DNA from 2 places in the Pseudomonas sp. 43A genome. Region 1 is predicted to be linked to the other one. Evidence: riboswitches for the same ligand, from Rfam matches in the RefSeq annotation. Region 1 holds a riboswitch; the other holds the start of a gene.
What was found. Region 1 has a riboswitch for manganese ahead of mntP (manganese efflux pump MntP). Riboswitches for the same ligand answer to the same signal wherever they lie in the genome.
Positions count from the first base shown of each region.

Region 2: another riboswitch for manganese. It lies ahead of HUW52_RS06665 (TMEM165/GDT1 family protein); the one in region 1 lies ahead of mntP (manganese efflux pump MntP).

Region 1 is NZ_CP054880.1:3,566,199-3,570,672, forward strand. It holds gene HUW52_RS15630 (DUF72 domain-containing protein) at 83-799, shown strand; gene mntP (manganese efflux pump MntP) at 801-1,364, opposite strand; yybP-ykoY riboswitch at 1,371-1,543, opposite strand; gene HUW52_RS15640 (ATP-binding protein) at 1,609-2,982, opposite strand; gene HUW52_RS15645 (response regulator) at 2,979-3,641, opposite strand; gene HUW52_RS15650 (PepSY domain-containing protein) at 3,810-4,076, shown strand; gene HUW52_RS15655 (cytochrome b/b6 domain-containing protein) at 4,076-4,474, shown strand, end outside.
Region 2 is NZ_CP054880.1:1,491,830-1,496,303, reverse strand. It holds gene HUW52_RS06675 (2-hydroxyacid dehydrogenase) at 1-320, shown strand, start outside; gene HUW52_RS06670 (class I SAM-dependent methyltransferase) at 353-1,351, shown strand; yybP-ykoY riboswitch at 1,392-1,514, shown strand; gene HUW52_RS06665 (TMEM165/GDT1 family protein) at 1,603-2,187, shown strand; gene HUW52_RS06660 (M48 family metallopeptidase) at 2,325-3,143, opposite strand; partial or broken gene HUW52_RS30685 (HAMP domain-containing protein) at 3,347-4,474, shown strand, end outside.

The DNA.
Region 1 (4,474 bases):
CTCTGCGTCACTGGACGCAGAGCGTCCCTAGAGGCATTCCTTTGCTGCGCTTGGGAACGATCAATGAGCGGAAGGTGCACTGATGATTTTCGTGGGTTGTGCAGGCTGGAGTCTAGGGCGCGAACACTGGCCGGCATTTCCGGCAGATGGCACGAACTTGCAGCGCTACGCCGGGCGTCTCAACGGCGTGGAAATCAACAGCTCGTTCTACCGTCCGCATCGTCGGCAAACCTATGAACGCTGGGCGGATGGCGTGCCGGAAGCCTTCCGCTTTTCGGTGAAAATGCCCAAACACATCAGCCATGAATTGCGCTTGGTGGGTTGTGAACGAGCGCTGGATAAATTCCTCGCCGAGTGCGCAGGTCTGGGTGAGCGCCTGGGCTGTTTGCTGGTGCAGTTGCCGCCGTCACTGGCGTTCGACGAAAGCGTCGCCGAAGCCTTTTTCACGACATTGCGTCAGCGGTTTTCCGGTTCTGTGGTGCTTGAGCCAAGACATGAATCGTGGGTCAGTGCCGAGCCAATGCTGATGACGCATCAGATTGCCCAAGCGGCAGTCGATCCCTCACGCATCAGCACCGATGCTGCGCCGATCGGCTGGACAGAAACGAAATACTGGCGACTGCACGGCTCACCGCGCATTTACCACAGCGCCTACGATTCCACTTATCTGCAAAACCTTGCACAAGCCCTGCAATCAGCGGCCGCAGCGGGGGCCACGACCTGGTGCATTTTCGACAACACCGCCAGCGGCGCAGCGCTCGGCAACGCCTTGACGCTGGCGACGCTGACCTGCGGTTGAATCAGACCGCCAGGTGCTCATACAGAATCGTCGCACCGACAATCATCAGCACCACGCCGCCGACGATTTCCGCACGCTTGCCGACGACCGCGCCGAGCACTCGGCCGAGCATCACGCCAAGGGTCACCATGGTCATGGTCGCCAGACCGATCGCTGCTGCTGCGACCCAGATATTGACGTCGACAAACGCCAGGCCGACGCCCACGGCGAGGGCATCAATGCTGGTGGCAAACGCGGTGACGGCAAGAATCAGGAAGGAGTGCGACCCCGGCTTTTCTTCTTCCTCTTCTTCGTGTTTAAGGCCGTTGTAGATCATGTGCAGGCCGAGAATCACCAGCAGGGTGAAGGCGATCCAGTGGTCCCATTCGGCGACCCAGCGGGTGGCCGCCTGGCCGATCAGCCAGCCGATGATGGGCGTGATGGCTTCGATCACGCCGAAGATCAGGCCGGTGCGCAGGGCTTCGGTGAGGCGCGGTTTGTGCAGGCTGGAGCCTTTGCCGATGGCGGCGGCGAACGCATCCGTGGACATGGCCAAAGCGAGGAATATGAGGGAAACAGGATTCACGGGGGCACACTTCCAGTCGGGCTATGAGTCAACGACACAACCACACGCCCGACTTTAGGCATGGATGTGTCGTCGGTCTCACCAACCAAAAGGTGTTCGCACCACGGCATGTTGCCGAGAATGTTGATACGAACGCTTCCGAAAGGCTCGGAAACAGGCTACTCCCCAACGAGGCTGCGGATCTTATGTGGGCAAACATGAAAATTTCGTCAAAACCACGGCATCGGTAATCAGGTTTGACAAGTCACGCCGGCCGCTCGTTGATGCGCAGTTCTGCGCACAAGCCGCCCCGGGGCAGGTTGTACAGCTGCAAGGTGCTGCCGATCTTGCTGACGATCATTTGCACAATCGCCAGTCCCAGTCCGGCGCCATTGGCGTGACCGTGGCTGTAGAAACGCTCGAACAGTCGTGCGTAATCCTCTTCGTTGATACCGGGCCCAGCGTCTTCGACACTGATGTACACCGCGCCGGATGCCTGCGGTTGGACCTGTACGCGCACTTCGCTGCCGGGCGGGGCGAAGTTCAAGGCGTTGGTGACCAGGTTCTGCAAGGCGATGGCGAGTGCGACCGGGTCGGTGTCGACGGGGCAGTGGTGGTCGCTGTCGAGAATCAGGTCGACGTCTTTCTCCAGCGCCAGCGGCGCCAGTTCGGCGAGTTCTTCACGCACCAGCGCAGTCAGCTCCACCGGGCTTTTTTCCGGGTTGGCCAGGCGCGGCTCAATGCGCGCCATGGTCAGCAACTGGCTGGCGATGCGAGTGGCACGATCCACCGCACTGACCAGAAACTCCAGCGCCTCCTCTCGCTGTTGCGCGGTACTGGCGAGCTGCGCGTTTTGCGCATGGATGCGCAGAATCGCCAGCGGCGTGCGCAACTCGTGGGCGGCGTCGGCGATGAAGCGTCGCTCGCGCGCCAGCAGGTTGTCGATCTGCTGCAACAGGCGATTGAGCGCGGTTTGCATCGGTTCGAGGTCGTGGGGCAGGGGGCGCAGATTCAGCGGTTTGAGGGTGTCAGTGTTGCGCCCGCGAATGGTCTGCGCCATGGCTCGCAACGGTTGCAGGCCCCAGCCGATGGCCAGCCAGATCAGCATCGTCAGCACTGGCACGCCGATCACACTCGGCCATAACGTGTGGCCAACGATTCGCTCGATCAGATCCTGCCGAATGTCATCGCGTTCACCGACCCAGATCAACAGCCCTTGCTGCGAATCCTTGAGCAGAAACGCGCACCAGTCACGGCCGTTTTCCATCAGGTCGTGAGAACCGAAAGTGGTCGGCGGCGCCGGGAGTTCCGGCGCTTCGGCCGAGCGCATCAGCAATTGCCCATCGCTGCGCCAGACCTGAAACGTCAAACGGGTTTCGTAGGGGTGCGCCGCCTCGCCATCACCGACCCGGCTCATCGCTTCATCGAAGGCCTGATGCAGCCGCTGCCAGTTGTTGTCGCCCGGTGCGCGTTGCGCCAGCACGCCTTGCAGCAGGCGTGCGCTTTGCGCCAGTTGTGCGTCGTAGACCTCTTCGATTTCGTGATGGCTGTCGCGCAGCACCAGCCAACTGATCAGCAGATCGCCCATCAATACCAGGATCAATACCGGCACCAGAATTCGCGCACGTATCGAGATCATGGTTTGACCGCCATCACGTAACCCACCCCGCGCACAGTGCGGATCAACTCGCTCGCAAGCTTTTTGCGCAGGTTGTGAATCAGCACTTCGAGGGTGTTGCTCTCGACCCGTTCCTGCCAGCCGTACAGTGCGCCGGACAGGCGCTCGCGGGTGACGACTTTGCCGGGCCGGGCCATCAGTTGATGCAGTAACTGATACTCCATCGGCGTCATCACCACCTCATTGCCAAGCCAAGTGACTTGCTGGCTGAGCGGATCGAGGCACACGCCGGCATGTTCGAGCACCGGTTGCGCGCGGCCCTGACTGCGCCGCAGCAACGCGCGGATGCGCGCCTTCAACTCATCGACATCGAACGGTTTGATCAGGTAGTCGTCGGCGCCGGCATCGAGGCCGGCGATGCGCTCGGCGGTGCCATCGCGGGCGGTGAGGATCAGCACCGGCAAGTCCTGTTGTTCGCTGCGCAGTTGTTGCAGCAAGGCCAGACCGTCGAGCCGTGGCAGGCCGAGGTCAAGCAGCAGCAGATCGAAGCTTTCACTGCGCAGGGCATGCAGGGCACTGACCCCGTCCTGCAACCAGTCGAGGGTATAACCTTCGTTGCTCAGGGCAACGCGAATGCCTTGTCCGAGGGCACGATCATCTTCGACCAGAAGCAGGCGCATGGCGGTTCTCTGTTGGCGGAACGGGTTGGGTGGTCGGCATCATGCCGCCGCGCCGAGCGTCTTGGCAGGCCATCCGACGGGAAAGATGTAACGGTTCGTTGCCAACTAAGCTTTCGCTAAGCTTGCTTTTGCACAGTGAGGTCTTTCTCATCCAGCGAGAGTGATTCCATGCGCAAACTGCTGCTGTTGTCTTTGATCGTCGCCAGCCCGTTGGCCGTCGCCGGCCCGCAATGCACCACCGCCGAGCGTTCGCAATGGCAAGACCAGAAGGCCTTTCAGGAACAACTGAAAGCCCAGGGTTACGAGATCAGCAAGTTCAAGGTTACCGACGGCAACTGCTACGAGATCTACGGGTTCGACAAGGACAAGCGCAAGGTCGAGATCTACCACGACCCGGTCAGCGGTAAAGCGGTCAAGACCGAGATCAAGGGCTGATGCCGAGCGCGTCCCTGCGCCTGTGGGATCCCGTGGTGCGGCTGTTTCATCTGTCGATTGCGGGCGTCTTCGTCGCCAATTATTTCTTCAATGAAGCGGGTGACGACTGGCATGTCTGGCTCGGCTATTACGCCATGGGCTGGTTGCTGGTACGCACGGTGTGGGGATTTATCGGGCCGCGCAGTGCGCGTTGGGCGGACTTCTGGCCGACCCCGGCGCGCTTGCTCGCCCATGCACGGTCGCTGATGGCCGGGCGGCCCGAGCATCGCCTCGGCCACTCGCCGATCGGTGCGCTGGTGATGATCCTGATGTTACTGACGTTGTTCACCGTGGGTCTCAGTGGCTGGGCGATGGAAGAAGTCGATGCCTTGTGGGGCGCCGATTGGCCGTTGTCGGTC
Region 2 (4,474 bases), 2.1 Mb from region 1:
GCCACTTCATCGGCGCCCGCGAACTGGCCTCGATGAAGCCCGGTACGTTCGTGGTCAACACCGCGCGTGGCGGGCTGATCGATGAACAGGCGCTGGCCGACGCCCTGCGCAATGGTCATCTTGGCGGCGCGGCCACCGATGTGTTGAGTGTCGAGCCGCCGACGCAGGGCAATCCGTTGCTCGCGGCAGACATTCCACGCCTGATCGTTACGCCACACAACGCCTGGGGCAGCCGCGAGGCACGCCAGCGCATCGTCGGCCAATTGACCGAAAACGCTCAGGCGTTCTTCAGCGGTAAGGCGCTGCGGGTCGTCAGTTGATAAACTGCGGCACTTTTTTTTGAGGAGCAGTTATGGATCCGCGCAGTGAAGTACTGCTTCGTCAGCCCGAGTTGTTTCAAGGTTCGTTGTTGTTGGCCGGTTTGCCCGCCGATGATTTGCTCGGGCGCCTGCCCAACGCATTCGGCTGGTGCTGGCATGCCGGCGATCAAGCCGCACTGGACGCCCGTTTCGAAGGGCGCAGCCATTTTGGCGTGAACATTCCCGAGCGCGAGTTTGACAGCGCCGTGGTGTTTCTGCCCAAGTCCAAAGACCTGACCGATTACATTCTTAATGCCGTGGCCTCACGTCTGGCCGGGCGCGAAGTGTTTCTGGTCGGGGAAAAACGCAGCGGCATCGAAGGCGCGTCCAAGCAGCTCAACCCGTTCGGCAAACCGCGCAAGCTCGACAGCGCGCGTCATTGCCAGCTCTGGCAAGTCACCGTGGCCAACGCCCCTGAAGCGAAATCCCTGGAAAGTCTGGCGCAGACCTATGAATTGCCTTTGGCCGAGGGTCCGCTGAAAGTCATCAGCCTGCCGGGCGTATTCAGCCACGGTCGCCTGGATCGCGGCAGCGCCCTGCTGCTGGAGCACCTGGACAAACTGCCGAGCGGCCACCTGCTCGACTTCGGTTGCGGCGCAGGCGTGTTGGGCGCTGCGGTCAAACGTCGCTATCCGCACAACCAGGTCACATTGCTGGATGTGGATGCGTTTGCTGCTGCCAGCAGCCGTCTGACGCTGGCGGCCAACGGTCTGGAAGCTGAAGTGCTGACCGGTGACGGTATCGATGCCGCGCCGATGGGTTTGAGTGCGATTCTGAGCAATCCACCGTTCCATGTCGGCGTGCACACCGATTATTTCGCAACCGAGAACTTGCTACGAAAAGCGGCCAAACATCTGAAAAACGGCGGCGAACTGCGGCTGGTCGCGAACAGTTTCCTCAAGTATCAACCGCTGATCGAAGAGCATCTGGGCGTCTGTGCAATCAAGGCTGAAGGCAATGGTTTCCGCATCTACCGGGCCAAGCGCGGCTGAAAATTTGTTCTTGCTCAATCGGATTTGCCTAGGCAGAATCCGCTCCGTCCTAGGGGAGTAGTCTCCCACGAGCGCCAAGCTCGTCCGGCATACGTCAACATACTTGATCCTCAGATCATGGCGTATGCGACCCAAGCGTCCGCAACAGACGGATCGCAGGGTTTGACAAGACCTATGACACGCACACCTTACCCGGGGCGGGAAGGCTGTACGTGTCATAGCCGTGTCGACCCGCCCCTTAGGAAATCCTGATGCTGGACTCGTTACTCGTTCCCACCGCAATCGTTGCCTTGGCCGAAATCGGCGACAAGACGCAACTGCTCGCGCTGATTCTCGCCGCTCGCTTTCGCAAACCCTGGCCGATCATTGCCGGTATTGTCGCCGCGACCCTGGCCAACCACGCAGCAGCCGGTGCGGTCGGCGCCTGGTTCGGCAGTTTCTTCTCGAATGCGACACTGCACTGGATTCTCGCCGCAAGCTTTACGGCCACAGCGCTGTGGACGCTGGTGCCGGACAAAATGGATGACGATGAAACCAGCACCGCACGCAAGTTCGGGCCGTTCCTGACCACGCTGATTGCGTTCTTCCTGGCTGAAATGGGCGACAAAACTCAGGTTGCTACGGTGATGCTCGCGGCACAATACCCGGATCTGTGGCTGGTGATTATCGGTACCACCGCTGGGATGTTGATTGCCAACGTGCCGGTGGTATTGGCGGGTAACTTCGCCGCAGACAAGCTGCCGTTGACCCTGATCCGTCGCCTCGCGGCTTCGGCATTCATGATTCTGGCAATCGTCGCGGTGTACAAAGCCATGCAGAGTAGTGGCTGGGTGTGACGGCGTAAGTCGATAGACCGCGTCAGCGTTCTTCGTCGGAACGCCGCCCGCAGACAGGCTCGCTCCCACAATGGAATGCATTTCAAAGTGGGAGCGAGCCTGCTCGCGAATGGGCCATCAGCCTCGCTGCAAAACCATCAGGATTTCGGCGCTTGTTCGTACAGCGGCATCACCTTCGGAATCGCCGCCTGCAGCGAAGCAATCCGGCTGGCCGAGGCCGGGTGGGTGCTCATGAACTCCGGCGGCGCGCCTTCCGACGCCTTGCTCATCTTGTTCCACAAGGTGATCGCGGCGTTCGGGTTGTAACCGGCGCGTGCGGCCAGCTCAAGACCGATCAGATCGGCTTCGTTTTCATTGGCACGGCTGTTCGGCAGGGTCATCCCGTAGTTAGCCACGGTGTCGGCCAGCGCCAGACTGTCCTGACCCAGACCGAGCAACGCACCTGCGCCTTGTTTGGCCATTTCAATCCCGTAGGCCTTGGACATCGCTTCACGACCATGCTCGCGCAGGGCGTGGGCGATTTCATGGCCCATGACCGCAGCGATTTCATCGTCGGTGAGTTTCAGGCTGTCGATCAGCCCGGTGTAGAAAATGATCTTGCCGCCCGGCCCGCAGTTGGCGTTGAGCTCATCGCTCTTGATCAGATTGACTTCCCACTGCCATTGCGCCGCATCCGGACGGAAGTTCGGCGCCTGGGCGATCAAGCGATTGGCAATTGCCTGAACCCGTTTGGCCTCAGGACTGGTCTTGTCCAGCACACCCTTGCTGGAGGCTTCACCGACAGTCTTCTGATACGACTGGGCATACATCTGGTCGACCTCTTGCGAGGACAGCATGCTGAACATGTACTGCTTGCGCTCCACACCCACGGCACCGCCGCTGGTGGTGTTGACCGACTGACAACCGGCCAGCAACAGCGCTGCGCTCAGTGCACTTACAACCAATGTCTTGTTCATTCAAAAGCTCCCTGAAAACCTGTCGCGTATCCTAGGCGGGTAATTGTATCGGCGCCAGATACAACGGACGTGTTACACGGTCTTTCAGACGCTTTCCACCCTGACTGTCGTAAAAAATTCACACCACCTGCCCTGCCGCTTGCAACAGCGTCGTGCACTGATCCATTTGCGACATCGGCTGGCAATTGCACCTGCTCACACTCATGGCCCAATGCCGGCTGCCGATACATCAGCGCAGACGTCCTCTTGCGTGCGGAGCTCCCATGAAGTTCAAGTCGATCCAGTTTTCCGTTGCGGCCCTCGCCGGCGCCATCGTACTTAGCGTGGTGGCCGCGCTGGTGCTGTATGCGCTGTTCTCCGGTGCGCGCACGCAAGAAATGGTGCAACAGCGCACCCAGGCGCAGTTCGAACAAGTCATCGAACAGCGCCTGACCTCGCTGGCGCAAACCCAGGTCAGCCAGATCCAGCGCGAGCTCGAAGCGCCACTGCTGATTGCCGGCGGACTGGTACGGGTCAACGCCCTGCTCGGCACACCGGGCGTCGATGGCCAGCCGCGCCTGAGCGTCAGCCGCGAGCAGTTGATCAGCCTGATCAAGGAAAACGTCGAAAAAAACCCGAAGATTCTCGGCACCTACATCGGCTGGGAGAGAAACGCCCTCGACCACAATGACGCGGCTTATGTCGGCACCAGCGTGGTCGGTATCGACGCGGCCAACGGGCGTTTCCTGCCGTGGTGGTTCCGCAACGATGACGGCACCCTAGGCCTGGACAAACTGGTCGACGTCGACGACCAGAAAACCCTGTCCACCGGCGTGCGCGCCAGCGAGTACTACCTGTGCTCGAAAGAGAGCAAAAAATCCTGCGTGATCGATCCGGCGCCGTACAAAGTCGGCGACAAGATCGTCATGCTCGCCTCCTTTATTGAACCGATCCTGCTCGACGGCGCCTTCCAGGGCATCGTCGGCGCCGACCTGTCGGTGAACTTCATTCAGGAAATGCTCCTCGGTGCCAACCAGAAGTTGTACAGCGGCGCCGGGCAAATGGCCCTGATCGGTGGCAACGGACGGATCGTCGCGTACACAAAAGACCCGAGCAAATTCGGTGAAAAAGTCAGCGACATCCTCGACACCGAGCAGACCGCCAACCTGGCCAATCTCAAACGCGGTGAAGTGACTTATTCGGTCAACAAGGACAAGGGCCGCATCGAGTTGTACCTGCCGTTCGGTATCGGCCAGACCGACGCACGCTGGACATTGATGCTGCAATTGCCGCTCAACGCGGTGATGGCCGACCTGCAAAAGCTGCAGAGCGATCTGGAGGTCCAACGCAAA